One region of the Peribacillus sp. B65 genome, then DNA from elsewhere that is predicted to be linked to it. Evidence: predicted binding sites of a transcription regulator. Region 1 holds the regulator's gene; the other holds the start of a gene.
What was found. Region 1 encodes Rex, which represses fermentation and respiration genes when NADH is low (regulators of the CRP and FNR family bind a similar motif). Its sites were predicted from a motif close to TTGTGAAATATTTCACAA; they were not measured.

Region 1 (9,069 bases):
GATACATCGAATTTTACATTAGGGATTGCACTGGTAAACGAGAATCAAGTAATTGGTGAGTATACGACGAACCTAAAGAAAAATCATTCGGTGCGGGTAATGCCGGCAATTGAGACACTGCTGAGGGATTGTGATACTAAACCGAAGGAATTGACTAAGATTGTGGTCGCTCAAGGTCCAGGCTCATATACAGGGGTCAGGATTGGAGTGACGATAGCGAAAAGCTTTGCCTGGACGCTTCAGATTCCCTTATCAGGTGTTTCCAGCTTAGAGGTTTTAGCAGCTAATGGACGATATTTTAACGGGGTGATCTCTCCCTTGTTCGATGCAAGAAGAGGGCAGATTTATACTGGATTATATGAAATGGAAAAGGACTCTTTAAAGACAGTCATAGAAGATTGTAATATTCTATCCTCTGAGTGGGCGAGTCAATTGAAGGAATTAAATCGTCCTGTTTTATTTGTTGGTCAAGATGTGGACATCCATCGGGATGCAATTACGGATGCATTAGGGGAATTGGCGGTATTTGCTCCGGTACAGTCATATAATTCAAGGCCAAGCGAACTGGCCTTCATTGGTCTTGATAAGACTGAAGTGGATGTTCACCAGTTTGTACCGAATTATATCCGCATGGCTGAAGCAGAAGCAAAGTGGCTTGAACAGCAGGGGAAATAAACAAGGAAAGCGACCGATTATTATGAGTAAAACATTGACGTTCCGAAAGATGAATACGGAAGATATCGACCAAGTGCTAAACGTGGAAAAGCAGTCCTTTACTTTGCCTTGGAGCCGGGAAGCTTTTTTTAATGAATTGAATCATAATCAATATGCTGTATACATGGTGATAGAGGATGAAGGTAAAATCGCCGGTTATTGCGGTGCCTGGATCGTCATTGATGAATCGCACATTACCAATATAGCGATATTGCCAGAATACCGAGGGCAAAAGCTAGGAGAAGCTTTGCTCAGGAAGATGATTGAAATCTCCATTTCGATGGGTGTGGTGAGGATGACGCTAGAGGTCCGTGTCAGTAATGCAGTAGCCATTTCGCTCTATGAAAAACTAGGTTTCCAAAAGGGCGGAATCCGAAAAAATTATTATACAGACAATCAAGAAGATGCTTATGTTATGTGGGTGAATTTTTCATGAAACAAGATCAATTTATATTAGGTATTGAAACGAGCTGCGATGAAACTGCGGCAGCTGTCATAAAAAATGGTACGGAGATACTGAGTAATGTCGTGGCTTCACAAATTGAAAGCCATAAACGTTTTGGCGGTGTCGTCCCTGAAATAGCTTCCCGTCATCATGTAGAACAAATTACGATTGTTCTTGAAGAAGCACTGCTGCAAGCCGGTGTGACATATGAAGACTTGGATGCCATTGCCGTTACAGAAGGCCCCGGCCTTGTTGGGGCACTATTAATAGGCGTGAATGCGGCGAAGGCTGTAGCTTTCGCACATGGAATACCAATTGTCGGTACGCATCATATCGCTGGTCATATCTATGCAAATCGGCTTATTCAGGAGATCGAATATCCTGCGCTTTCTTTAGTCGTTTCGGGAGGTCATACAGAATTGGTGCTTTTAGAAGAGCCAGGTTCTTTCAAGGTGATAGGGGAGACGCGGGATGATGCAGCAGGAGAGGCGTATGATAAAGTGGCTCGAACATTGGGGCTCCCTTATCCTGGCGGTCCTCATATCGATAGGCTTGCGCAAGAAGGCTCACCAACTTTAAAACTGCCTAGGGCATGGTTGGATGGCAGCTATGATTTTTCCTTCAGCGGGTTGAAATCGGCGGTGATCAACACTTTGCACAATGCAGAACAGCGCGGGGAAAAAATCGAACCTAAAGATTTAGCGGCAAGTTTCCAAGCAAGTGTGATAGAAGTGCTTGTAATGAAAGCTGTAAAAGCTGCAAAGGAATATAATGTGAAGCAGGTATTGCTTGCTGGAGGAGTTGCGGCAAATAAAGGCCTTAGGGAAGCATTAACGGAAGCTTTTAAGGATTTACCTATGGATATATCCATTCCGCCCCTCTATCTTTGTACAGACAATGCCGCCATGATCGGTGCTGCTGGCAGTGTCATGTTTGAAAAAGGAAAACGATCTGGTTTGGATTTGAACGGAAATCCTGGATTGGATATAGAAGCATTTTAATTGACGAGAAGACAGGATTCCACACTTCGGCATCCTGTCTTTTTATCGTGTTAATAAAATAATAGAATATTCTGTGGATAAAGTTTTTTTGATCATCCTACTGCATGTGTATAAAGTGGCGTTTTTGTGGATAAGTGGATATGTTTCTGTGGATAATGTGTATAACCCAAATTATTGGCTAATAAACGGTAAGTGAATTGTTAACAAGTTTGTGGATAACTTTTTAATTTGAAGTGAAAAAGACCGAGTCGATTGACCCGGTCATTTGTCATACTTCCAGTTCAGCCCATTCTTCGAGCAGCTGGTCCAATTTTTCCTGTGCATTATCAAGCTTTGTTTGGACTTCCATCACTTTTTCGTGGTCCTGAAAAACATTTGGATCGCAAAGGAGGTCATTATATTCGCTTATTTCGGTTTCAAGACGCTCCATGGCTGCCTCGATTTCCTCAATGCGCCGTTTTCGCTGGCGTTCTACTTTTTTTGCTTCTTTATCAATTTTGTAATTTGTTTTTTCTACAGCTGCATCTAAAGTTTTAGCCTGATCCTGCTGTTCAAGTGCTTTGATTTCCGCTTGCTCCTGTTTCTTCTCTAAATAGTAATCATAATCACCGAGGAATTCTTCGTTGCCGTCTTTGGAGAGCTCTATCACTTTCGTTGCTATCCGATTTATGAAATAACGGTCATGTGAGACGAAAAGAATAGTTCCCGGATAATCGATCAAAGCGTTTTCAAGCACCAATTTACTATCGAGGTCCAAATGGTTCGTTGGTTCATCAAGAATTAAAAAATTACCTTTTTGCATCATCATTTTGGCAAGAGCAAGCCGAGCCTTTTCGCCCCCGCTTAGTGTGGAAACGGTTTTCAAAACATCGTCCCCGCTAAATAGGAAATTACCGAGTACGGTGCGGATGTCCTTTTCCGGTTTAAGGGGATAGTCGTCCCATAATTCATTGAGTACGCGTTTATTGGAAACAAGGTTAGCCTGTTCTTGATCGTAGTAGCTGACTTCTACGTTCGTTCCAAAACGGAATTCCCCAGAAAGTGCAGGCAGCTTAGAAATGATCGTTTTCAATAAAGTTGATTTTCCAACTCCATTTGGGCCAACAAGAGCTATGCTCTCTCCCTTTGTCATCCGGGAATTTATATTCCTTGATACCGTTTCCCCTTCGTATCCGATAGCCAAGTCCTGGAGGTGGAGTACTTCATTTCCGCTTTGCCTTTCAATCTGGAAAGAAAAATTCGCGGATTTTTCATCCCCTTGCGGCTTGTCCAAAACATCCATCTTTTCGAGCTGCTTGCGTCTGCTTTGTGCTCTTTTCGTGGTCGAAGCCCTTGTGATATTACGTTGGACAAAGTCGCGAAGCTTTTCGATTTCCCCTTGCTGCTTCTCGAACAGTTTCATGTCCCGCTCATAATCTTCCGCTTTTCCCTCTAGGTAAGAACTATAATTACCATAGTATTTTTTCATGTTATTCCGGGAAATCTCATATACCAGGTTCACTACTTTATCTAAAAAATAGCGGTCATGGGAAACAATGAGCACAGCTCCCTGGTACCCTTGTAAATATTGTTCAAGCCAAGATAGGGTTTCAATATCCAAATGGTTCGTCGGCTCATCCAGAATCAATATATCCGGTTTCCTTAAAAGCAGCTTTCCTAATGCAAGCCTTGTTTTTTGCCCGCCGCTTAATGTGGAAATTGGGGTAGAATAGTCAAAGTCAGCAAACTGAAGCCCATGCAATACGGAACGGATATCCGCTTCATATTGATAACCGCCCTTCTCTTTGAATGCCACCATCAAAGTGTCGTATTCATTCAGCACTTTTTGGTAAACCGTTTCGTTTTCAAAGATGTCAGGTCTGGCCATATCAGCTTCAAGGCGACGCAGTTCCTTTTCCTGCTCTATAAGGTCCGTGAATACCGTCAGCATCTCATCCCAAATGGTCAGTTCGGATTCCAATCCCGTATCCTGGGCCATATAGCCGATTGTGACGCCTTTTGGTTTGATAATTTCACCGCCATCATGGGAAATCTTCCCGGCTATGATTTTTAGCAGAGTCGATTTTCCGGCGCCATTACGGCCGACAAGTGCAATTCGATCTTTATTTTGAACTTCGAGCTTCATATTTGATAAAATAAGTTCAGCTCCATAATATTTCGATAGTTGATTGATTTGTAATAAAATCATAGATTTCACCTCAATTGATTATAGATAGTGTAACGTATTTTAGTTATTATCGGCAACAGCTTGGTTCCATGGTAAAACAAAAGCTGTTACATAAAGTGGAATAATAGTGTATGATTTAGGAGGGGTTACTTAAATGGGAGACTTAACGCATTTTAATGAACAGGGCAGGGCCAAAATGGTCGATGTGAGTGCTAAGCCTGAAACAACCCGGACGGCAGTAGCTCAATCGAGCATTTTATTGAATGATGAAATATATGAATTGGTCACGAACCAGAAAATGAAAAAAGGTGATGTACTGGCTGTTGCACAGGTTGCAGGAATAATGGCCAGCAAAAATACATCCAATATCATTCCGATGTGCCATCCCATTGCTCTGCAAGGGGTCAATATAGCCTTTGAGTGGGAAAAAGAGGAACAAGGATACAGACTTAGGATTAAAACGGAAGCTAAGACAAAAGGGAGTACAGGTGTGGAAATGGAAGCGTTAACAGCTGCATCCGTGACTGCCTTGACTGTTTATGACATGTGTAAGGCCATTGACAAGGGAATGGTGATCGGGCCTACATTCTTAGTGGAGAAAACAGGCGGAGTTTCCAGTAACGATTATAAAAGACAAGTAAAACAAACAGATAGAGAATTAAGTTGAAAAGCATGTGTGAAGGCGGGGAAGAACAATGAACCATGACCCAAAGATACCGCAGGCAACAGCCAAAAGGTTACCATTGTATTATCGATTTTTAAAGAACTTACATTCCTCAGGCAAACAAAGAGTTTCCTCGGCAGAGCTAAGCGAAGCTGTAAAAGTGGATTCTGCCACCATACGCCGTGATTTTTCCTACTTTGGCGCGCTTGGGAAAAAAGGCTACGGCTACAATGTCAATTATTTATTATCCTTCTTTAGAAAAACACTAGATCAAGATGAATTGACCAAAGTCGCTTTAATAGGGGTAGGAAATTTAGGAACCGCTTTTTTAAATTACAATTTCATGAAAAATAATAATACAAAAATTGAAATGGCTTTCGAAGTTTCTGAAGAAAAAGTCGGCAAGCGGATAGCTGATGTGCCCATCTATCATATGGATCAAATCGATACGTTATTGCAGGAAAATAATATCACTGCAGCTATATTGACCGTGCCTGCACAGGTAGCCCAGACGATAACCGATCGTCTAGTCAAAGCTGATATAAAAGGAATATTGAATTTTACACCTGCAAGGCTGACCGTGCCTCCATCCATAAGGGTTCACCATATTGATCTGGCCGTGGAGCTTCAGTCGCTCATCTACTTCCTGAAACATTATCCGGTAGTGGAAGAAGCCGCTTTGGAGGAATGAAAAAAACGCTGCATCTTTGCAGCGTTTTTTTATTTTTTCTTATTTTTTTGTGCGGCTTTAATCTTAAAGTGCAGCATGATCATGCGTAAGCCCGATCCAAAGTCAAGAGTCGCAATGAGGACAAGTATGTAGGCGAAGAGTCCCCATCCAGAAGAATTGACGGTTTGAATCGCGATAGCGGTAAAAAGAGCTCCTAAGCCTGCATAGATGATGCCCATGAATAAGGGTGATTGACGTTTCATAATAAACCTCCGATGAAGGCCTGTGCAGTATCCATCATCTTCTCTATATCCTCCCGATATACCACTTGAAGGATGATAACAAGCGTATTCATCGCAATATGAGCGCTCATTGATACGAGAATACGGCCTGTTTTTGCATAAAGGTAAGCAAAAGTGAAGCCCATTGCCGTATATAAAAGAAGATGTTCAAATTCACCATGCGCCAAGCCGAAAATAACTGAGCTGATTAAAGCTGAAATAAAGAAGTTAAAGCGTTTATGAAGTGATCCGAAAATGATTTTCCGGAAAATTAATTCTTCCAATATAGGTCCAATTACTGAAGTGACGAAAATGACCATGGGGACTTTGTAAATGAGTGAAATGAGTTGCTGCGTATTTTCAGATTCAGACTCCACCCCAAGCATTTGTTCAATGCTGCCGGCAATGCTTTGCGCAAAAAGAGCCATGAACACTCCTGCAATTGCCCATAATATGGACATGGAAACGGAAGTTTGATTTCTCGTGTCCAACTTTTCCCTCATATCTTTTCTCATTAAAAAAAGAATCAAGAATAAAGCAGCGAGAAAACTGAAAACTATCCAGTATGCTGCAGATTTCACTTGGAGTTCATCAGCCGGCATTCCGGTATAAGACCCGATCAGCATGAAAATGGGTACCCCAACAATACTGGATAATTGCATGGCAATATAAGTGATGATGACGAACCAATATTCCTTTTTCAAAAATGAAAACTCCTTTTATAGTCACCCATTCCGCTCGGAACGTTCCTGATATGGGGACAAGCTATAAACGCATACTCCAAAATGGTATCAAAAATTGAGGCAGAACACCACTTAAAGGTACCCCTAACGAAACATTTAAATAACTTTGTTAAGGAAATCATTATGCTAAAGTAGTTTACCCGTAATTTATCAGAAATTAATAAAAAATTTTCAATAAGATACTTGCAAAAAAGGCTCGGTTTATTTAATATTATAAATGTGTTAGCACTCGATGATGAAGAGTGCTAATAATCATGTAACAAATTATCAAGAGAATATGAGGAGGTTGTTTCACTTGTTAAAACCATTAGGTGATCGCGTTATTATTGAACTAGTTCAAACTGAAGAAAAAACTGCAAGCGGTATTGTTCTTCCTGATACTGCTAAAGAAAAGCCACAAGAAGGTAAGGTAGTAGCAGTTGGTACTGGCCGTGTCCTAGAAAATGGCGAACGTGTTGCTTTAGAGGTTGCCCAAGGCGATCTAATTATCTTCTCAAAATATGCAGGTACTGAAGTTAAATACGAAAACACTGAATACTTAATTTTACGTGAAAGCGACATTCTAGCTGTTATCGGCTAATTATACATCATACTTAACTGAACGAAAATTTTCTTAAAATTTTAGGGAGGTACTTATAAATGGCTAAAGAAATTAAATTTAGTGAAGAAGCTCGCCGCTCCATGCTTCGTGGTGTGGACGCACTTGCAGATGCAGTTAAAGTAACGCTTGGACCAAAAGGTCGTAACGTGGTTCTTGAGAAAAAATTCGGTTCACCGCTTATCACTAATGACGGTGTGACGATCGCTAAAGAAATCGAATTGGAAGATGCATTCGAAAACATGGGTGCGAAATTGGTTGCTGAAGTAGCAAGCAAAACAAACGACGTAGCTGGTGACGGTACAACGACTGCAACGGTTCTTGCACAAGCGATGATCCGCGAAGGTCTTAAAAACGTAACAGCTGGTGCTAACCCAATGGGTATCCGTAAAGGAATCGAGAAAGCGGTCAATACTGCAATCGCAGAATTGAAAGCCATTTCCCAACCTGTTGAAAACAAAGAATCTATCGCACAAGTTGCTGCCATCTCTTCAGCTGATGAAGAAGTCGGCCAACTGATTGCGGAAGCAATGGAGCGCGTTGGTAACGACGGCGTCATCACAATCGAAGAGTCTAAAGGTTTCACAACTGAATTGGACGTAGTAGAAGGTATGCAGTTCGATCGCGGATATGCATCTCCATACATGGTTACTGATTCAGATAAAATGGAAGCTGTACTAGAAAATCCATATATCTTGATCACAGATAAAAAAATCACGAATATCCAAGAAATCCTTCCTGTACTTGAGCAAGTTGTACAACAAGGTAAACCGCTATTATTGATTGCTGAAGATGTAGAAGGCGAAGCGCTTGCAACTCTTGTTGTGAACAAACTTCGTGGAACATTCAACGCTGTTGCGGTTAAAGCTCCTGGATTCGGTGACCGTCGTAAAGCAATGCTTGAAGACATCGCAGCTCTTACAGGCGGCGAAGTAATCACTGAAGAAATCGGTCTTGACCTTAAATCTGCAACAATCGATTCATTAGGCCGTGCGTCTAAAGTGGTTGTTACAAAAGAAAATACAACGATCGTTGAAGGAGCTGGAGATACAGCTCAAATTCAAGCTCGTGTAAACCAAATCCGTGTTCAATTAGAAGAAACAACTTCTGAATTCGACCGTGAAAAATTACAAGAACGCCTTGCTAAATTAGCTGGTGGCGTAGCGGTAATTAAAGTCGGTGCAGCTACTGAAACAGAATTAAAAGAACGTAAACTTCGTATTGAAGATGCATTGAACTCCACTCGTGCCGCTGTTGAAGAAGGTATCGTAGCCGGTGGTGGTACAGCACTTCTTAACGTATACAATAAAATCGCTGAAATTCAAGCGGAAGGCGACGTAGCAACAGGCGTGAAAATCGTTCTTCGTGCCATCGAAGAGCCTGTTCGTCAAATCGCTCACAATGCTGGACTTGAAGGCTCTGTAATCGTAGAGCGCCTTAAAGGCGAAGCAGTAGGCACTGGCTTCAACGCAGCTACTGGACAATGGGTGAACATGATCGAATCCGGTATCGTCGATCCTACTAAAGTAACTCGTTCAGCTCTACAAAACGCTGGTTCTGTAGCAGCTATGTTCTTAACAACAGAAGCTGTTGTTGCTGACAAACCAGAACCTGCTGGCGCTGGCGGCATGGGCATGCCTGACATGGGCGGCATGGGCGGAATGGGCGGCATGATGTAATAAGGGTTTTAAAACCTTGTTATATCAACGTCTGAAATGATAATATGCTTTTCTTGTCCTCGGATTTGTCCTCGTTTTCTAAAAAACAAGGCAAACTATGCAAGAAT
Region 2 (16,600 bases), 1.6 Mb from region 1:
CAAGACAAATGCATGAAAAGATTGTGGATTCAGAATTAATGATAGTACCAAATATGAGGCATATGCTGCCGATAGAAGGAGCCAAAATAGTGAACGAAGCTATTAGGTCGTTTATTGAAAGACAAAAGCAAAGGGGTGACTCGATGTGAAAGAGCTGAAGAAATATCAGATGTATATAAACGGGGAATGGATAGAATCATCAAGTGGTGAATATTTCGATAGTTATAACCCTGCAACCGAAGAAGCTTGGTGTCAAGTCGCTAAAGGGAATGCTGAAGATGTAAATCATGCCGTTCAATCTGCGCATAATGCATTCCTGCATTCGGGATGGACCAATATGACATTCACGGAGCGGGGGCGTCTGGTTAGAAAGCTTGGAGAGCTGATTGCTGATCACTCTGAAGAGCTTGCGAAAGTCGAATCACTGGATAATGGGAAATTAATACGCGAAATGCGCGGTCAGGTAAAATATTTACCTGAATTTTTCTATTACTATGCGGGTCTAGCAGATAAAATCCATGGTCAAACCTTACCAATTGATAAAAAAGATATGTTCGCTTTTACATCCAAAGAGCCGCTGGGGGTAGTAGCCGCCATTACTCCTTGGAATTCCCCTCTTTATTTAACAACCTTGAAGCTTGCACCTGCACTTATTGCAGGAAATACCATAGTCATTAAACCTTCGGAAATGACTTCGGCCTCTCTATTGGAATTGGTAAAACTGGTTGAAGAAGCTGGTTTTCCACCTGGAGTAGTCAATGTAGTTACCGGCTTTGGAACTCCTGTAGGCGATACACTCACCTCCCATCCTCTTGTAAGGCGTGTGGCCTTTACGGGAGGTTCAGAATCAGCACGGCATATTGTTCGTAATTCGGCTCAAAATTTTGCGCAGGTATCGCTTGAACTTGGAGGGAAATCACCCAATATCGTGTTTGAGGATGCTAATCCGGATAATGCGGCGATGGGTATCATAGCTGGTATTTTTGGTGCTTCAGGACAAAGTTGTGTGGCAGGTTCGCGTGCATTTTTACATGTTGATATTTACGATGAAGTGATGCAAAAACTCGTAGACAGAGTATCGAAAATCAAGATCGGTGATCCTTTTCAAGATGAAACAGAAATGGGTCCGCTGGCTACGCAGGCCCAATTGGAGCGAGTCGAAAAATACGTGGCTATCGGATTAGATGAAGGTGGTAAACTTGTTTGCGGAGGTAAAAAGCCTGAATATTTAGAAAAAGGTTGGTATTTTGAACCCACGATCTTCGAGCATCACGATAATAATTCCCGTATTACAAAGGAAGAAATATTTGGCCCCGTGTTAAGTGTGATCCCTTTTAAAGATGAAGAAGAGGTTATTCAATTAGCAAACAGTACTGATTACGGATTGGCAGCTGGAATTTGGGTGAGTGATATTGCAAAAGCTCATCGAGTCGCGAAAGCTATACGTGCTGGAATTGTTTGGGTGAATACCTATCGAAGTATTTCACCAATTGCTGCAATCGGTGGATCTGGCCTAAGCGGTTATGGAAGAGAAGGCGGTTATGAAGCGATTCATGAATATATGCAAGATAAAGTTGTTTGGATCAATACATCATCTGAACCGATTCCTGACCCGTTCATAATGAGGTAATGGGAATTTTTGGGTATGCACTTTTATCTAAGAGATTTAATAAGGAGGAAAAGTGAAATGAAATTACTGGGGATTTCAGGAACGATAATAGGAACGAAGACGAAAGTTGTTATTGAAAAGGTTTTAGAGGAAGTTAAGAATAACCATCCTGATATCGAAGTCGAATTGCTTGATTTGAAAAAGTATGATGTTCAATTTTGTGATGGCCGTAATCCGTCAACATACACTGGAGATACGAAAAAAGTAATTGATATCGTTACCTCAGCAGACTTTTACATTATAGGAACCCCAATATTCCAAGGGTCAATTACAGGAGCTCTTAAAAACTTATTTGATTTGATCCCCCCGAAGGATTTCCGTAATAAAGTAATGGGGCTAGTGGCTACCGGTGGAACCTACCAGCATTATTTAGTCATTGAAAATCAGCTGAAACCTATAGCCAGCTATTTCCGTGCATTTGTTGCACCTGGCTCTGTTTATGCTCATAACGACCATTTCAATTCACAAAACGAACTGGTTGATGAGGAAGTTTTGGAACGTATTTCAATGCTTGGTGAAGAAATCGTTTTTATGCAAAAAGCACTGAAAAGTACTAAACCAGAGCATCAATTAAGCTAAAGGGCGGTAGATTTAGGAGATTTAATAAACTCCAGCTGATAAAAAAACGTTTTGGAATTGAGTACATTTCAATTAGCAGAGCTAAGTAGCAAGGAGGGGACAAATTGCTATTAGATGTAGAAGAGATAATAAACTTAACTGATTTATCCTTTATTAAAGTTTGTAATGAACAGTATGGGATTAATAGAGGAGTTTATAATACCATCGATGCCTGGTTTTATAAGCAAGGAATTAGTAACATTCTAGAAAGGCGCAATAGTATATTGTATTTTCTTGAATTTATTAAGCGAAGTTCCGAGAGTGAAAATAATCACTGTAAATTTGGTCACGGTGGCTTAACTACAAAATTAGAAGAGTATTATTTTCCAAGAATGGAATCGACTGTTTCAAAAATTGCCTCTAATCTTTAGATGAAGCACTTACAAAGAGTGAAGGGTGGCTGAGAACATGACAATCATAGATAAAGTAGAAAAAAAACATTTACTAATTAAAGGGGAATGGGTGGAGGCGAAGGAGTATAGTTTGCTTCGTTCTCCTTATTCAGGAGAAGTCATAGCTGAAATCCCCCTGGCCACAGACGAAGAAACCGACCAAGCTATTGAAGCGGCGCAAAAAGCTGCTAAGGTGATGGCAAAAATGCCAGCCCATCAACGTGCGAATATCCTGGAAACATTGGCCCATCTTCTTGAAGAGCGCGCGGATGAAGCCGCCAAAATCATATCTATTGAATCAGCAAAGCCGGTTACAACCGCTAAGGGCGAGGTGGCGCGAACAATTGAAACCTACAAGTTTGCGGCTGAAGAAGCGAAAAGAATTCATGGAGAAACGCTTTCGCTGGATGCCGCCCAAGGTGGCGAAAACCGACTCGGTTACACTGTACGTGAACCGATTGGAGTGATTGGGGCCATAACACCTTTCAATTTCCCCATGAATCTAGTCGCTCATAAAGTAGGTCCTGCCATCGCCTCAGGTAATACAATTGTATTAAAGCCAGCAAGCCAAACACCTCTATCCTCTCTGTTCCTCGGAGAATTATTACAGGAAGCCGGATTGCCTGCAGGAGCATTAAATGTGGTCACAGGTGGAGGAAGAGTGGTTGGAGACAAGTTGGTCACTGATTCTAGAGTAAGTATGATTACTTTTACCGGCAGCCCAGGAGTCGGGATTGGCATCCGCAACAAAGCCGGATTGAAACGAGTGACGCTGGAGCTGGGATCAAATGCAGCTGTCATTATTGACAGGGGTGTGGATATCGATAAAATCATTTCTCGTTGTGTGACGGGAGCGTTTTCCAATCAGGGACAAGTATGTATTTCTTTGCAAAGAGTTTATGCTCATGAAGAAATCTACGATCGCTTTGTTGAAAAGTTTATAGAAGCTACCAAACTATTAAAATTAGGTGATCCGCTTGATCCAGAAACGGATGTTTCCGCTTTGATTTCCCCAAATGATGTTGAAAGAAGCCTCAATTGGATTGAAGAGGCAAGACAAGGTGGAGCCAAGATTGCAACAGGTGGAATAACGGAAGGCAATATCCTTCATCCGACCGTCATATTGGATGCAGATACTCACACAAAGGTATCTTGTCAAGAAGTGTTCGCCCCAATCGTTTTGATTAACAAGATTCAATCAGTAGAACAAGCAATTGATTTGGTGAATGATTCAATTTATGGCCTGCAGGCAGGGATTTATACGAACGATGTAGGTACAGCAATGGATGCAGCGGAAAATTTACAAGTTGGTGGAGTCATGATCAACGACATTCCGACATTCCGTGTGGATAATATGCCGTACGGTGGAGTGAAGGAAAGTGGAACTGGACGTGAAGGATTAAAATATGCAGTTGAAGAAATGACAGAAATGAAGCTGGTTGTCTGGAACCGAAATTAGGGAGTGGAAAGCATGGCTTATTATGCAGCAATTTTACATATGATTGATGCTGAAAAAAATATAGAAGTTCGTCCACATCATATCGAGTATTTAAACGAACTTGATCGTAGAGGGAAGGTTTTTGCAAGAGGCCCTTTTGCGGATGGCTCAGGCGGCTTGGTTGTTTATATTGCAGACACATTTGAAGAAGCACTCTCTTTAGCGGAAAATGATCCTCACGTTGTACATAAAGTGCGGAGACTCGAATTAAAAGAATGGAACATTTAATAATGAAACGTTATGATTGCGTGTCAATGCGATGAATATATACTGGGATCTGGAGACAGTTCCTTCATTAAAGGGAGGTTGCCGAGGCAACCTTTTTTTATGTGCAAAGCAACTCGATAACGAAAAGGTAAAGTTATACCAAAGTGAGGAATGATCTTTGATAACTGCCAGTTGTTATATTGTGAAAGTATTAGTGGAAAAAGGATCAAAGAGCGAAATAAAAAAATGCTTCGTGTAGTTAAACAGGCAGGAAAAAATGGGTTTAAAAGTCTTGTCTATACAAGGCTTTTTTTGAATTAAGCTGAATTATGTGATGGCAAGATGGCTTATTCAGTGGAAAAATTATAGAATTGAGTAGCTGCTTAACTGGCTAGCTACGACCCCGGAGTCGCTTGCTTTGATGAGGCTTGGCAGACAGTCGGCGGAAAGGGAGCTGATTTCTGAAATCAACTGGAATCTTTTAAAATTTTACCTTTCTGCAGCAGTTCCGAAAAATTAATCTGATTCCCTTGATATACCAAGGTTTTCTTCGGTGTCACTCATAAGTTGCATAGTAATGCGCTTATTACTATCTTTACTTTGCATAATTCATCTCACAATACTAGGAGTAGGAAAGGCGATGAACTCATTATGATTTTTAGCGAACGATTAAAAAAAGAACGGGAAAAAAGAAATTGGTCACAAAATGATCTTGCGGAGAAGATTCATGTGAGTCGCCAATCTGTGTCCAAATGGGAAACGGGAAAAAATTATCCTAGTATTGAAGTACTCATTAATTTAAGTGATTTATTTCAAATTACGGTAGATGAATTATTAAGGAGTGACGAGGAATTGAAAGAAAAAATAATAAGGGAAAGTAAGCAGTTAGCATTTCCAAAAAGGAAAATGTTTTTTGATATCGTATTATTAATAGGAGCATTTTTGTTAGTGTCTAAATTAATTATTTTTGGACTTAATAAATTTGCCGGCACAGATATTACCATTTTAAAAAGCATGCCAGTTGTATCGAATTTTTTACCATTAGCTTTGATGGTCATTGGCGGTATTGGTTCAGATTATTTGAAGGATAAATATGTAGATTAAAAGAACTCTGATTATAAAACTTTATAGTGAATCATAAAATAGAATCTTCTGTTTTCCCTTTTATTGGGGACATGATAATAAAAGAACAGAACCTTTGAATCAGGTTCTGTTCCTATTTCTTATTTGAACTTTTGCACTTCTTCTTTTCCCTCGAATTTGTTATCTTTCAATATGCCGATTTCTTCAATATGGTTTCGTGCCGTTTCATCCCCTAATTTATAAATGAGGGCATAAAGCCTTTTCATGGCTGCATCGTATTTATCATTTGCCCGGTCATGATGATAGAGTAGGTAGGGCACATGTGAACGGGCATATGCTTCCAGGTCATCTGTCCGGTGTTCCTCCAAGCATTGTTTCAATTCTGCAAGTTCCTCATCAGTTGCGTGTACGGTGAAGCTTGGATTCTCTTCAAGTTTTTGTCCGAGTACGTCGCCGCTGACCAAATCGACATGATAGGTCTGTTTTTCCTGCATCATTCTGTGATCATCCTTTCAAGCGTTTATCTATTCTGTACCACTATTTGTAAAAATTTAATCATCAATGTAAACATTTCCTTAATGAAAAAGATAGGAAATAGAGGTATCGGATTTCTTATCAAATGGTATAAGATGAATTTACAGAATAATATGGAAAATCAAGGGGTGATATAGTGAAGAGGTCAATCATGGTTATTTTTTTGGTGTTGATTGCTTCAGGCTGCGTAACAAGGAATTATGATTCCAATATGGATTTAGGGAAAAGTCAGTTGAATGAGGAAAATTATTTAGAAGCCCACGAGGCATTTGAATTAGCTTATAAAGAAGCAAATACACCGGAAGCAAGGGAGTTAATGGATCTTTCAGGTTTTCTGGCGAATGGAATGAAGAAATACGACGAACAGGATTTTGATTCGGCCAAAAGAGATTTTGAAGAAGCAACCGCATATAAAGCAAAATACCGGGAAGGTAAACTAATGGTTTCTAAGGCGGTGGAAATGCAACCGGTATCAGACTCCGCCACGATAGAAGCAGTAGAGGGAAATGACGAGGCGGAGCCGGCGGAGGAAGCAACCGTGGACGGAACCAATGGATCCAAAGTAGAAGATGAGGCGGCAACGGATACAATAGGCAAAGAAGAGAGCAAGGCTTCGGTTAGTACATTAAGTAAATCTCAGGCAGAGAAGCTAGTTAAGGATTATGTGGACATGGAAAATTTTCCTGATTTAGATATCGAATATGATCATGATGCCGAAAAGGGAGATTACATTTTTCATGTTTTCGAGGTGGATGAACCTAGTCAGGAAAGTGGCCACAAAACCACTTGGGGCTGGTATGGCGTGAATAAGAAGACTAAAGAAGTTTATGAAGTCTTGTAAGGATAACTGTATGGTCGAATTGAAGGCCCCTGTTGAGGCCTTTTTATTTTGCAGGCGGCAAGATACAGGATTCGATAAAATTTTATAATTTTTGTAAAATGTCGCCCTATTCGTTATTTCTTAAGAATTTTTTAATATTTCCTGTTTATGATTGAGTCAAGTAAAGGATAAAGGACAATCATAGGAGGGATAAAGATGGAAAATTATAATGGTGATGAGCAAGTCAGAGTAAAGGCAGAACGGAAAAAGGGTAAGTCTCTTTGGCTAACTAGCCTTGTTTCCGGAACGGTTGCTGCTATGGTTACATCGTCTGTATTTCTATTTGGCGGGGACTTTATAGGTCAAGGGAATAGTCCAGTGAATGAGTCAACCAAAACGGCAGGTGTACAGCAAACGGAAAGTGTTGAAAAGGATAAGAGTGTCACGGCGGAAAAGTTATCGACAAGTACGGATTCAAATGATAGGGCAGAGATGGTCGAATCAGCATCCAAATCGATAGTCGGGGTCGTGAATTTACAGGAGATGCAAAACCAGTACCCGTACCAGCAGCAAAGCACGGAGAGCGAAACGGTTGAAAGCGGCACCGGCTCAGGGGTCATCTATAAAAAAGCTGATGGGAAAGCCTATATCATCACGAACAATCATGTTATTGAAGGCGCTAAGGAAGTCGAAATTTCATTGTATGATGGACAAAAGGCAACGGCGACGGTTGTCGGGGCTGATGCTTTGACTGATTTAGCGGTTTTGACAATTGATGCCTCGAAAGCACCTGAGGGAATTAAATTCGGGAATTCCGATAGCATGCGTCCAGGAGAAGAAGTATTGGCAATTGGCAACCCACTTGGACTTGATTTTTCACGATCGGTTACACAAGGGATCGTCAGTGCGACCGGACGCTCCATTTCAGTCGATACCTCGGACGGGGAGTGGGAACTTGATGTCCTTCAAACAGATGCAGCGATCAATCCCGGCAATAGCGGGGGTGCATTGATCAACACCGCTGGGGAAGTGATCGGCATAAACAGTTTGAAGATTTCCGAAAACGGTGTGGAAGGCTTAGGGTTTGCCATACCAAGTAATGATGTGATTCCGATTGTTACGGAGCTGATTGAAAATGGAAAAATCACGCGCCCATATTTAGGAGTCAGCTTGGCCAGTATGGAAGAACTGCCGCAATATTACATTCAAAATGTTCCAGAAGCCGTAAAGTCCGGCGTAATGGTGACGAGTATAGAGGCGGGATCGGCTGCGGCGAATGGAGGGCTTAAGCAACAGGATATCATCGTTGAGATTGATGGAACGAAAATAAATACTGCCGCTGCATTAAGGAAGTACTTATATACAGATAAGAAAATCGGAGATAAAGTAAAGATTAAAGTATATCGAGGCACTGAAGAGAAAACGGTAACGATCACCTTGCAAAAACCATAGAATGAGGTAAGGCCCCTGATTATTCAACAGGGGTCTTTTATTGGAGTTTTTTTAATAGTATACAGTGGGCTAATATCGGTAAAATAGATAGTGTATTTGCACTGTTTTGAAGTTTGTTCATATAGTCTTGAATACCTAAAGGTGAATGGTGGCGCCTTCTATTTGTCAAGGTTTTCATCGTGAATATGTTAAAAAATAGAAAAGATTTGACAAATTTGTGAAATGTCATAAAATAGAAAGAAAGGGGATGAAATTATGGAAGCTAATCAGAAGATGTTAGATGCAGTGAAATGGGTATCGGGCACAGGTTGTGTAATCGGAATTATTATTTTTGCTTTAAGTTTCTTTGTAAGCGATTACAATAAGGATTATATATTCACCGCTGTTGGAATCGCCATCACATTAAGCGCAGCTGCCATTTTTCTAGTTGGTATATTTTTTGTCCTGACAGAGGAAATGGTAATGAATACACGTAAAGGCGAAAGAATTGAACCGGAAACGACTAAAATCATAAAAATGAAAACAAAGGCTAAAGCTCCAACAAACAGAAGTACAGAATTCAGTAACTAAAGCGAGGAATATAGCGCAATATACTGTTTTTCTAAACAAAACTAGTTGTTCTTTTACCTAACTTGCTGAATTTGAGTCAACTTGATCACAAATAATGAATGCGCTTTCATTTCATATTATCAGAATCGAATTATCGATTTGTTACATTTTAATTCAATATACTGCCACTCGTCATTGCCAAACACACGATGTGCTTGTACATCCAAACCAACTGCCTGCACGCCAGGAAGTCTCAATTACATTTTAAACAATATCTACGAGAAAAGGACACTTTTAAGAAGTCCTTTTTTTGTGGTTTTTTTTATGTACTTTTAATTGAAAATTCAAAAGGGAAAGGGATACAGGTATCAATATGGGGTTATTGAGCAGTGGTTTTGCTAAAGGCAGATTTGATAGCAAACCTGAATTACTTACTACGCTTTTGCTACACGGCTGTTTAAAAATACTGACAGGGCATAAGGATTGCAAAAAGAACCCAATTTCATTTCAACTCGTTGTTTCCTTATATATATATAATATTGACCTGTGTTGGTTCATAAGGGTATTGAAGCATGGAGACAACATCGTGTCCCATGTGTCTACCATTTACCAACCTCCTTGGCCGAGTGAAAAAAATCCGGTTTAAATCATGGTATCTAACGATAAATACCTAATTGACAAGATAGGTAATATAATTCATAATCTTTAAGAGTTTTGAGGCAATATACACGGTGACTATAATGTGAAATTTTTATTTCATTATATTAGAGTAATATTAAATGGAAAGAGGATCGGTACTATTTGTAATCCTGCACTGATAAGTGAATTTTCAAAGGCAAGATATGAAACATTTATTATATTTCATTTGCTGAAGATTTTCGAACATTTCAGTTCATTTACCATCTTCTTACTGCTCTTTAATGAACTTTATGTGACAGATGTCACTTTGTATTGTCTTTTTTTAGACTTGGGATTAATATTGGTATGTCGGGGTTTGTGAACATGGTAACACTTTGTCCGAATAATTACCAATTGGAATTTTATTATGTAAGAAAGGGGTAGTACTATGAAAATAAAATGGGCTCTATTAACTATACTTTTTACTATTGCCACTGTGCTAACCGGTTGCGATAACCCATTAATGGTCTTGGACCCTAAAGGGCCAGTAGCTGCAACACAAGCAGATGTTATTATGATTTCGATATGGACAATGGCCTTTGTCGTCCTTGTCGTTATGGTACTGTATATCTTCATGATAATGAAATATCGTGCTTCCAAACAACGTGATGATTATGAACCGCCTCATATTGAAGGAAGTAAGGTTCTTGAAATAATTTGGGTTGCGATCCCAATTCTAATCGTCGCTTTCCTATCCGTTGTTACTGTTAAAACAACAAATGAAGTTGAGGCAACACCTAAAGGATACGGTGATCAAGAACCTTTAATTATTTACGCTTCATCTTCAAACTGGAAGTGGCACTTTAGTTATCCGGAAGAAGATATCGAAACAGTCAACTATCTGTTTTTACCTACTAACCGACCAATTGAATTTAAACTTTACTCATTCGGTCCAATCTCAAGTTTCTGGATTCCGCAACTTGGAGGACAAAAATACGCGATGTCGGACATGGTTAATACGTTGCACTTAGCAGCTGATGTACCAGGAGAGTATATGGGTCGAAATTCAAACTTCAGTGGTTCAGGTTTTGCTCAGCAAACTTTCAACGTTAATGTACTATCTGCAGAGGAATACGATAAGTGGGTAGATGAAATTAAAGCTACTGCTAAACCGATTACTGAGAAAAAATTCAATGAATTATTAAAACCTGGTCATGTGGGACAATCCACTTACACTGGAACTCACTTAGAGTTTTCTCCAGCTCCTGAAGGGGAAAATGCTGGTCATGACCACGGATCTTCTGATACGGAAGAAAATGATTCCAAGGATTCACACGATGAACATTCAGAACACAGCAACATGAATCATGATCACTAAGAATTAATTTCGTTCGATAAAACAACTAGGTTTACAAGATAAGGAATATTTTCCTGAAAGGAGTCACAAAAGTATGGATTACTTTGATCGATTTGCCGTACCTCATCCAAGTCCTGCGATTTATGCATCCATGGTTGCCATTGGTTTAACCATGATTGCGGTTGTTGCCGGAATTACCTATTTTAAAAAATGGGGTTACTTATGGCGTGAGTGGTTAACAACGGTTGACCATAAACGTATTGGTATCATGTACATCTTGGCAGCACTGCTTATGCTCTTCCGTGGTGGCGTGGATGCTCTTATGATGCGTGCTCAAACGGCTATTCCAGATAACGGTCTTTTGGATGGACAGCATTATAATGAGGTATTTACAACACACGGGGTCGTCATGATCCTGTTCATGGCTATGCCATTTATCATTGGGTTAATGAACATTGTCACACCATTGCAAATTGGAGCGCGTGACGTAGCATTCCCACGTCTGAACGCAGTAAGCTTCTGGTTATTCTTCATGGGGGCAATGCTATTTAACATCTCTTTCGTAGTCGGTGGTTCTCCTGATGCAGGTTGGACATCTTACTTCCCGCTGGCAAGTAACGATTTCAGTGAATCAGTAGGTTCGAACTATTACGCGATTGCAATTCAAATAGCTGGTATCGGTACATTACTGACTGGTATCAACTTTATCGTAACAATCTTGAAAATGAGAGCACCTGGCATGAACTTAATGAAAATGCCAATGTTCACATGGTCTATCTTGATCACAAACTTCATTATCGTTTTCGCTTTCCCTGTATTGACAGTGGCACTTGCGTTGATGACAATGGATCGTCTATTCGGAACTCAATTCTTTACGATGGCCAATGGCGGTAGCGATATGCTTTGGGCGAACTTGTTCTGGGTTTGGGGACATCCTGAAGTTTATATAGTAATTCTTCCGGCTTTCGGTATATACAGTGAAATCATTTCGACATTTGCACGTCGTAACCTGTACGGGTATAATTCGATGGTTATCTCCATGGTAGCTATTTCTACTCTATCTTTCATTGTATGGGCTCACCATTTCTATACAATGGGTCACGGTGCAATGGTTAATGGTATCTTCTCGATTACCACAATGGCAATTGCCGTCCCGACCGGTGTTAAGATTTTCAACTGGTTGTTCACACTTTGGAAAGGTAAAATCGTTTTTACCGTTCCGATGCTTTACTCTTTAGCTTTCATTCCGATTTTCACGCTCGGTGGGGTAACAGGGGTCATGCTTGCAATGGCAAGTGCTGACTACCAATACCATAATACAATGTTCTTAGTAGCTCACTTCCACTACGTTTTAATCCCTGGTACTGTATTTGCCGTACTTGCTGGTTTCACGTACTGGTGGCCAAAAATGTTCGGTTTCATGTTGAGCGAAAAAATTGGGAAATGGTCGTTCTGGTTCATTACAATCGGCTTTAATGTTACATTCTTCCCGATGTTCATCACTGGTTTAGATGGGCAGGCACGTCGTATGTATACGTACTCTGAATCAACAGGGTATGGTCCATTGAATATGCTCTCTTTCGTTGGAGCGATTGGCTTGGCAATAGGTTTTGCACTTATTGTGTACAATATCTATTGGAGCACTCGTTATGCGTCAAGAAATATTTCAAACGATCCATGGGATGCACGTTCTCTAGAGTGGGCTACACATACACCAATCCCTGAATATAACTTTGCAATTGTGCCAACAGTTGATTCTACAGAAGCATTCTGGGATTCAAAGAAAAAAGGCTTTAAGTTATTTGGCGGTAAAGTAGAAAAGATCCATATGCCAAATAACAGTGGTGTGCCGTTTATCATGAGCTGTATCTTCTTCGTTTGGGGCTTTGCGATGGTATTCAGCATGTGGATCATTGCTATCATTGCAACGATCGGTATCTTTGCTTGTATGATTCACCGTTCATTCGAAAAAGATCACGGACGTTATATCTCTGTTGAAGAGATCGAAGAAACTGAAAATAAATTGCGAGGTGCTAAGTAATGAAAATAGATAACTCGCTGCCACTAGAATATAGCACGGAAGAAAATCGCTTAAAGATTTTTGGATTCTGGATTTTCCTAGGAGCAGAAATAGCTCTTTTCGCTACACTGTTCGCCACTTATTTTGTATTGGTCAATGGAACTGGAAATGGTCCAACAGGGGAACATCTTTTTAAAGTCCCAACCCTGATGTTCCAAACAATCTTTCTTTTAACCAGTAGTTTTACCATAGGTCTTGGAATCAATGCAATGAGACTTGGCAGACAGAAAGCAACGATTGGTTTCTTCATTATCACCCTTATTCTTGGTTTAGGCTTCTTGGGAGTCGAAATTTATGAATTCGTGGAGTATGTACATGAAGGAGCAACCATTCAAACAAGTGCTTTCTTATCTAGTTTGTTTACATTACTAGGTACGCATGGAGCTCACGTTACACTTGGTTTATTCTGGGGAACCTTCATCGTCATGCAAATCAAAAAGCGCGGTATGACTCCAGAAACAACAAACAAGGCTTTCATCTTTTCACTTTACTGGCATTTCTTGGACGTTGTCTGGATCTTCATCTTCAGTTTCGTCTACCTGAAAGGAATGATGTAATATGAAAGAATTATTCCCACGGGGCCAAGTTATGGGATTTGCGTTTTCTCTAGTCCTGACTTTGGTCGCACTATCAGTTATTATGTTTGATCTCTCACTAAAAATGGGTGTGATCATCCTACTTGTTACAGCTTTCATGCAAGCTGCACTGCAATTAGTTATGTTCATGCACGCAGGTGAGTCTGAAGATAAAGCATCGATTTACACAAACGTTTATTACGGATTGTTCGTTGCATTGGTTACAATTTTCGGTACAATGCTAACAATGATTTGGGGATATCAATAATCGATTCCGGAAAAGCTGGGCGTCTTGATGACGCCCAGTTTTTTTGTACTTTAATAAATATAATTTCTTATACCGATCTATCCATCTCATTCATGGAAATTTGTTAAGAAGGATGTGGATGAAACCATTATGTTTAGTATAACCATTTCGGAAAATTATATTTATAAAGGGGAAATTGTGTTTAAGTACAATGTTTTACCAAAGTAAAACGTTAATAGAACGGACACATCTTCTAAGAGAAATTGCCAGCCCTATTGATATAATAAGTTATAAAGAATTAATTATAAATGTAGCGGAGATGATGAATTGACATTGCCGGTTTTGATTTTGACAATTATATTAAGCTTGTTAAAAATATTGGTTTCCTGTCTTCCAACCGATGCTGTTAATTGGATTATCAGCAAATTTAAAATACACTCAGAAATTAGTGGCGGGAATGCGATCGTATCCTTTGACGGAAAACGATTGGAAGGTGAAGAAAAAATTCAAGTTATTAATTACTTTAATAACGCCAGATTTTTGAAGAAAAATCATATATTCCCGGGTAACGAGCAATTGTTTTTACATCCAGAGGACAGTGGGACTCCATTAGTCATTGATACTAAAAAAGGCAAAATTGATGTTAAGTTATTTGTGTATATTTACAATGACCGAGTGGATGTAGTTAAACAGTACAAGAAGAAAGTCATTTCTTATAGCCTGTTTTCCGATAACCTCCAAGAACGTTCCATGCCATTAATAAGAAATTTAGTTTAATAACAGTAATTCGGTCTCAGTTTGTAAACAAAAGGGTTCTGTATTAAATTAAAAACAAGGTTGATTGGAATGGTGTGTGCGAGACCTTTGCGGGGAAAGCGTGTCCAGGGGAGACCTCGCAGGCGCAAAGTGAGTGCCAGGAGAGGAAATAAACGATTGAATTTAAAACCCTCAACAAAAACTGCAGGAAAATCAATTATTAGCTTGTTAGTGGACAAAAGGGGTTCTATCTAAATTTTAAAACAAAGTTGATTGGAACGGAGGCTCCCGGACCGCCTGCGGATAGCGAGTGCCTGGAATGGAAATCAACGGTTAAATTGTCTACAGTTGAGACGGTCCTTTAAAAGACCGTCTTTTTTAAAAGACTTTTATTATATAATCCCATTTCAATTGGATATTTTTTTCATTATAAAAAATTCTAGTACACAAACTGACATCTTAATTTTAGTGTCTTTTGAATAAAAATAATTAAAAGTGTTTTTTACCAGGAGGGAATTGCTGCAAGAGGATCTTTAATAGTTCATATGAAACGTATTTTGGAAATTATTAAAATGGTAATAAAAAAGCAGGTATCTATTGCGATGCCTGCCTTCTTACGCTTTCCATTGCTTTTCAACTTGATGAAGGGCTTGTTGTAAAATTACTTCATGATCTGTACCCGGTTTAGTAAGGACGTTAGTTTGATAAGATTTTCCTTGGAAATCAACTGTTACTGTAACTTTTACCATAATGCATCTTTCCTTTCTTGATTCAGAATTAAATGAGGTGGTTGTACCTATTTCTTTAATACCCGTGGCAGAGGATCTTTCAAACATTTCAAAAGCTGTTAAATCTAAAGAATTAATATTCAAAATTATCTGATATTTTTACGGATGTGTCAACATTTTTTTTTTTTGACCTACCCCATTTCCCATTAAATAGAAAACGACCTGGCTTGTACACATGACAGCCAGGTTGTTTTTGTAAACGTACTATATTCATATTTTAGTTAAAATAATACCGATTAATGCTGCAAGAACACCGGCAATTTGATAGGTTTTTAGTTTTTCCTTGAATAAATAACATCCAGCGAATACGACAACTAAACAGTTCAGGCTGACGACAGGGAAAATGATGCTTGCGATCCCTGTGTTCAATGCAAAGAAATAACATCCATAGCCTATCATGCTTAAAAAACCTACTAAGGAACCGATTTTGACTTCCTTTAGCTTGATTTTTTCTTTTTTTAAGGCCAGAGCCGAAAGAAGATAAAGCATTCCGCCTCCATACATTGATACAAGGATATCAAGGGAGTTTAAATGAAGACGTGTTGATGTCGTCATTAGAATTCCGAGCACTCCGAATGATAAGATGGAGAATACTGTGTGCATGATCCAAGGGACATACTGATGGTTACCTTTGGCGTTAGGTGTATACTGGATAACTAATGTAGCGAGAAACATGCAGACTATTCCACTCCACTGCAAGGAGGAAATATGTTCGTGAAAAATTAAAGCTGCACAGAGTATGGGGAATATGGCATTCGCTGCGATTAATGGTGATGTCAAGCTTGCCGGCCCTTTTTCAAAGGCGCTTGCCATCTGGATGTTACCATTAGCGTTCAGTACACCAATTGCTGCACCAAGCATGATGGACAGCCAGTTCAGCTGCAAACCATCCATAAACATTCCATAAATAATGGACAAAATAAAAGCTGAAAAATAAAAGAAAAATTGGATATGTATCTTGGAATAGCCTTTTCCGCTGCTCCATTTGAAAATGCTGTTATTGATTCCGAAACATAAGCTGGTGATGAGTGCTGCAAAAATCCACATGTGTATATTCTCTTCTTTCTTATAGGTTGAACTGCTTTTTCCATTTTAAACTGAATATATAAAGGAATCAAACCCAATTTAAGAGAGTTGCATTGACAGATTGACTATTTTTTTTTATATTTACTAAGACAATTTTAAAATATTTCCCGATAATCGGGAGAGGTTCATAGCATCACCCTCTTAAAAAAACTATGGCTTTGATATTTTTCGCGAATCAACCATATCTTTGAGGAGATATGGTTTTTGTTATATAGAGGCCCATTTTATGAATCTCCCTGAAGCGTGGGATTAGGAGGACTTTTCATGTCTG

Region 2: a site for Rex is predicted at 9,752-9,769, ahead of qoxA (cytochrome aa3 quinol oxidase subunit II). Genes of this name have one in related genera too.

The regions. Positions count from the first base shown of each region.
Region 1 covers NZ_CP195840.1:5,421,061-5,430,129, forward strand. Annotated here, with positions in the region: gene tsaB (tRNA (adenosine(37)-N6)-threonylcarbamoyltransferase complex dimerization subunit type 1 TsaB) at 1-675, shown strand, start outside; gene rimI (ribosomal protein S18-alanine N-acetyltransferase) at 698-1,150, shown strand; gene tsaD (tRNA (adenosine(37)-N6)-threonylcarbamoyltransferase complex transferase subunit TsaD) at 1,147-2,160, shown strand; gene ACSR9O_RS26805 (ABC-F family ATP-binding cassette domain-containing protein) at 2,429-4,348, opposite strand; gene moaC (cyclic pyranopterin monophosphate synthase MoaC) at 4,482-4,994, shown strand; gene ACSR9O_RS26815 (redox-sensing transcriptional repressor Rex) at 5,023-5,682, shown strand; gene ACSR9O_RS26820 (YdiK family protein) at 5,712-5,924, opposite strand; gene ACSR9O_RS26825 (CPBP family intramembrane glutamic endopeptidase) at 5,921-6,646, opposite strand; gene groES (co-chaperone GroES) at 6,981-7,265, shown strand; gene groL (chaperonin GroEL) at 7,325-8,962, shown strand.
Region 2 covers NZ_CP195840.1:3,813,934-3,830,533, reverse strand. Annotated here, with positions in the region: gene ACSR9O_RS18655 (alpha/beta fold hydrolase) at 1-149, shown strand, start outside; gene ACSR9O_RS18650 (aldehyde dehydrogenase) at 146-1,630, shown strand; gene ACSR9O_RS18645 (NADPH-dependent FMN reductase) at 1,688-2,248, shown strand; gene ACSR9O_RS18640 (hypothetical protein) at 2,353-2,658, shown strand; gene ACSR9O_RS18635 (aldehyde dehydrogenase family protein) at 2,696-4,138, shown strand; gene ACSR9O_RS18630 (YciI family protein) at 4,151-4,405, shown strand; gene ACSR9O_RS18625 (helix-turn-helix domain-containing protein) at 5,036-5,488, shown strand; gene ACSR9O_RS18620 (hydrolase) at 5,608-5,964, opposite strand; gene ACSR9O_RS18615 (hypothetical protein) at 6,153-6,842, shown strand; gene ACSR9O_RS18610 (S1C family serine protease) at 7,038-8,273, shown strand; gene ACSR9O_RS18605 (hypothetical protein) at 8,529-8,843, shown strand; gene qoxA (cytochrome aa3 quinol oxidase subunit II) at 9,889-10,818, shown strand; gene qoxB (cytochrome aa3 quinol oxidase subunit I) at 10,892-12,838, shown strand; gene qoxC (cytochrome aa3 quinol oxidase subunit III) at 12,838-13,434, shown strand; gene qoxD (cytochrome aa3 quinol oxidase subunit IV) at 13,436-13,720, shown strand; gene ACSR9O_RS18580 (YfmQ family protein) at 14,027-14,476, shown strand; gene ACSR9O_RS18575 (BA3454 family stress response protein) at 15,070-15,327, opposite strand; gene ACSR9O_RS18570 (EamA family transporter) at 15,454-16,290, opposite strand; gene queF (preQ(1) synthase) at 16,594-16,600, shown strand, end outside.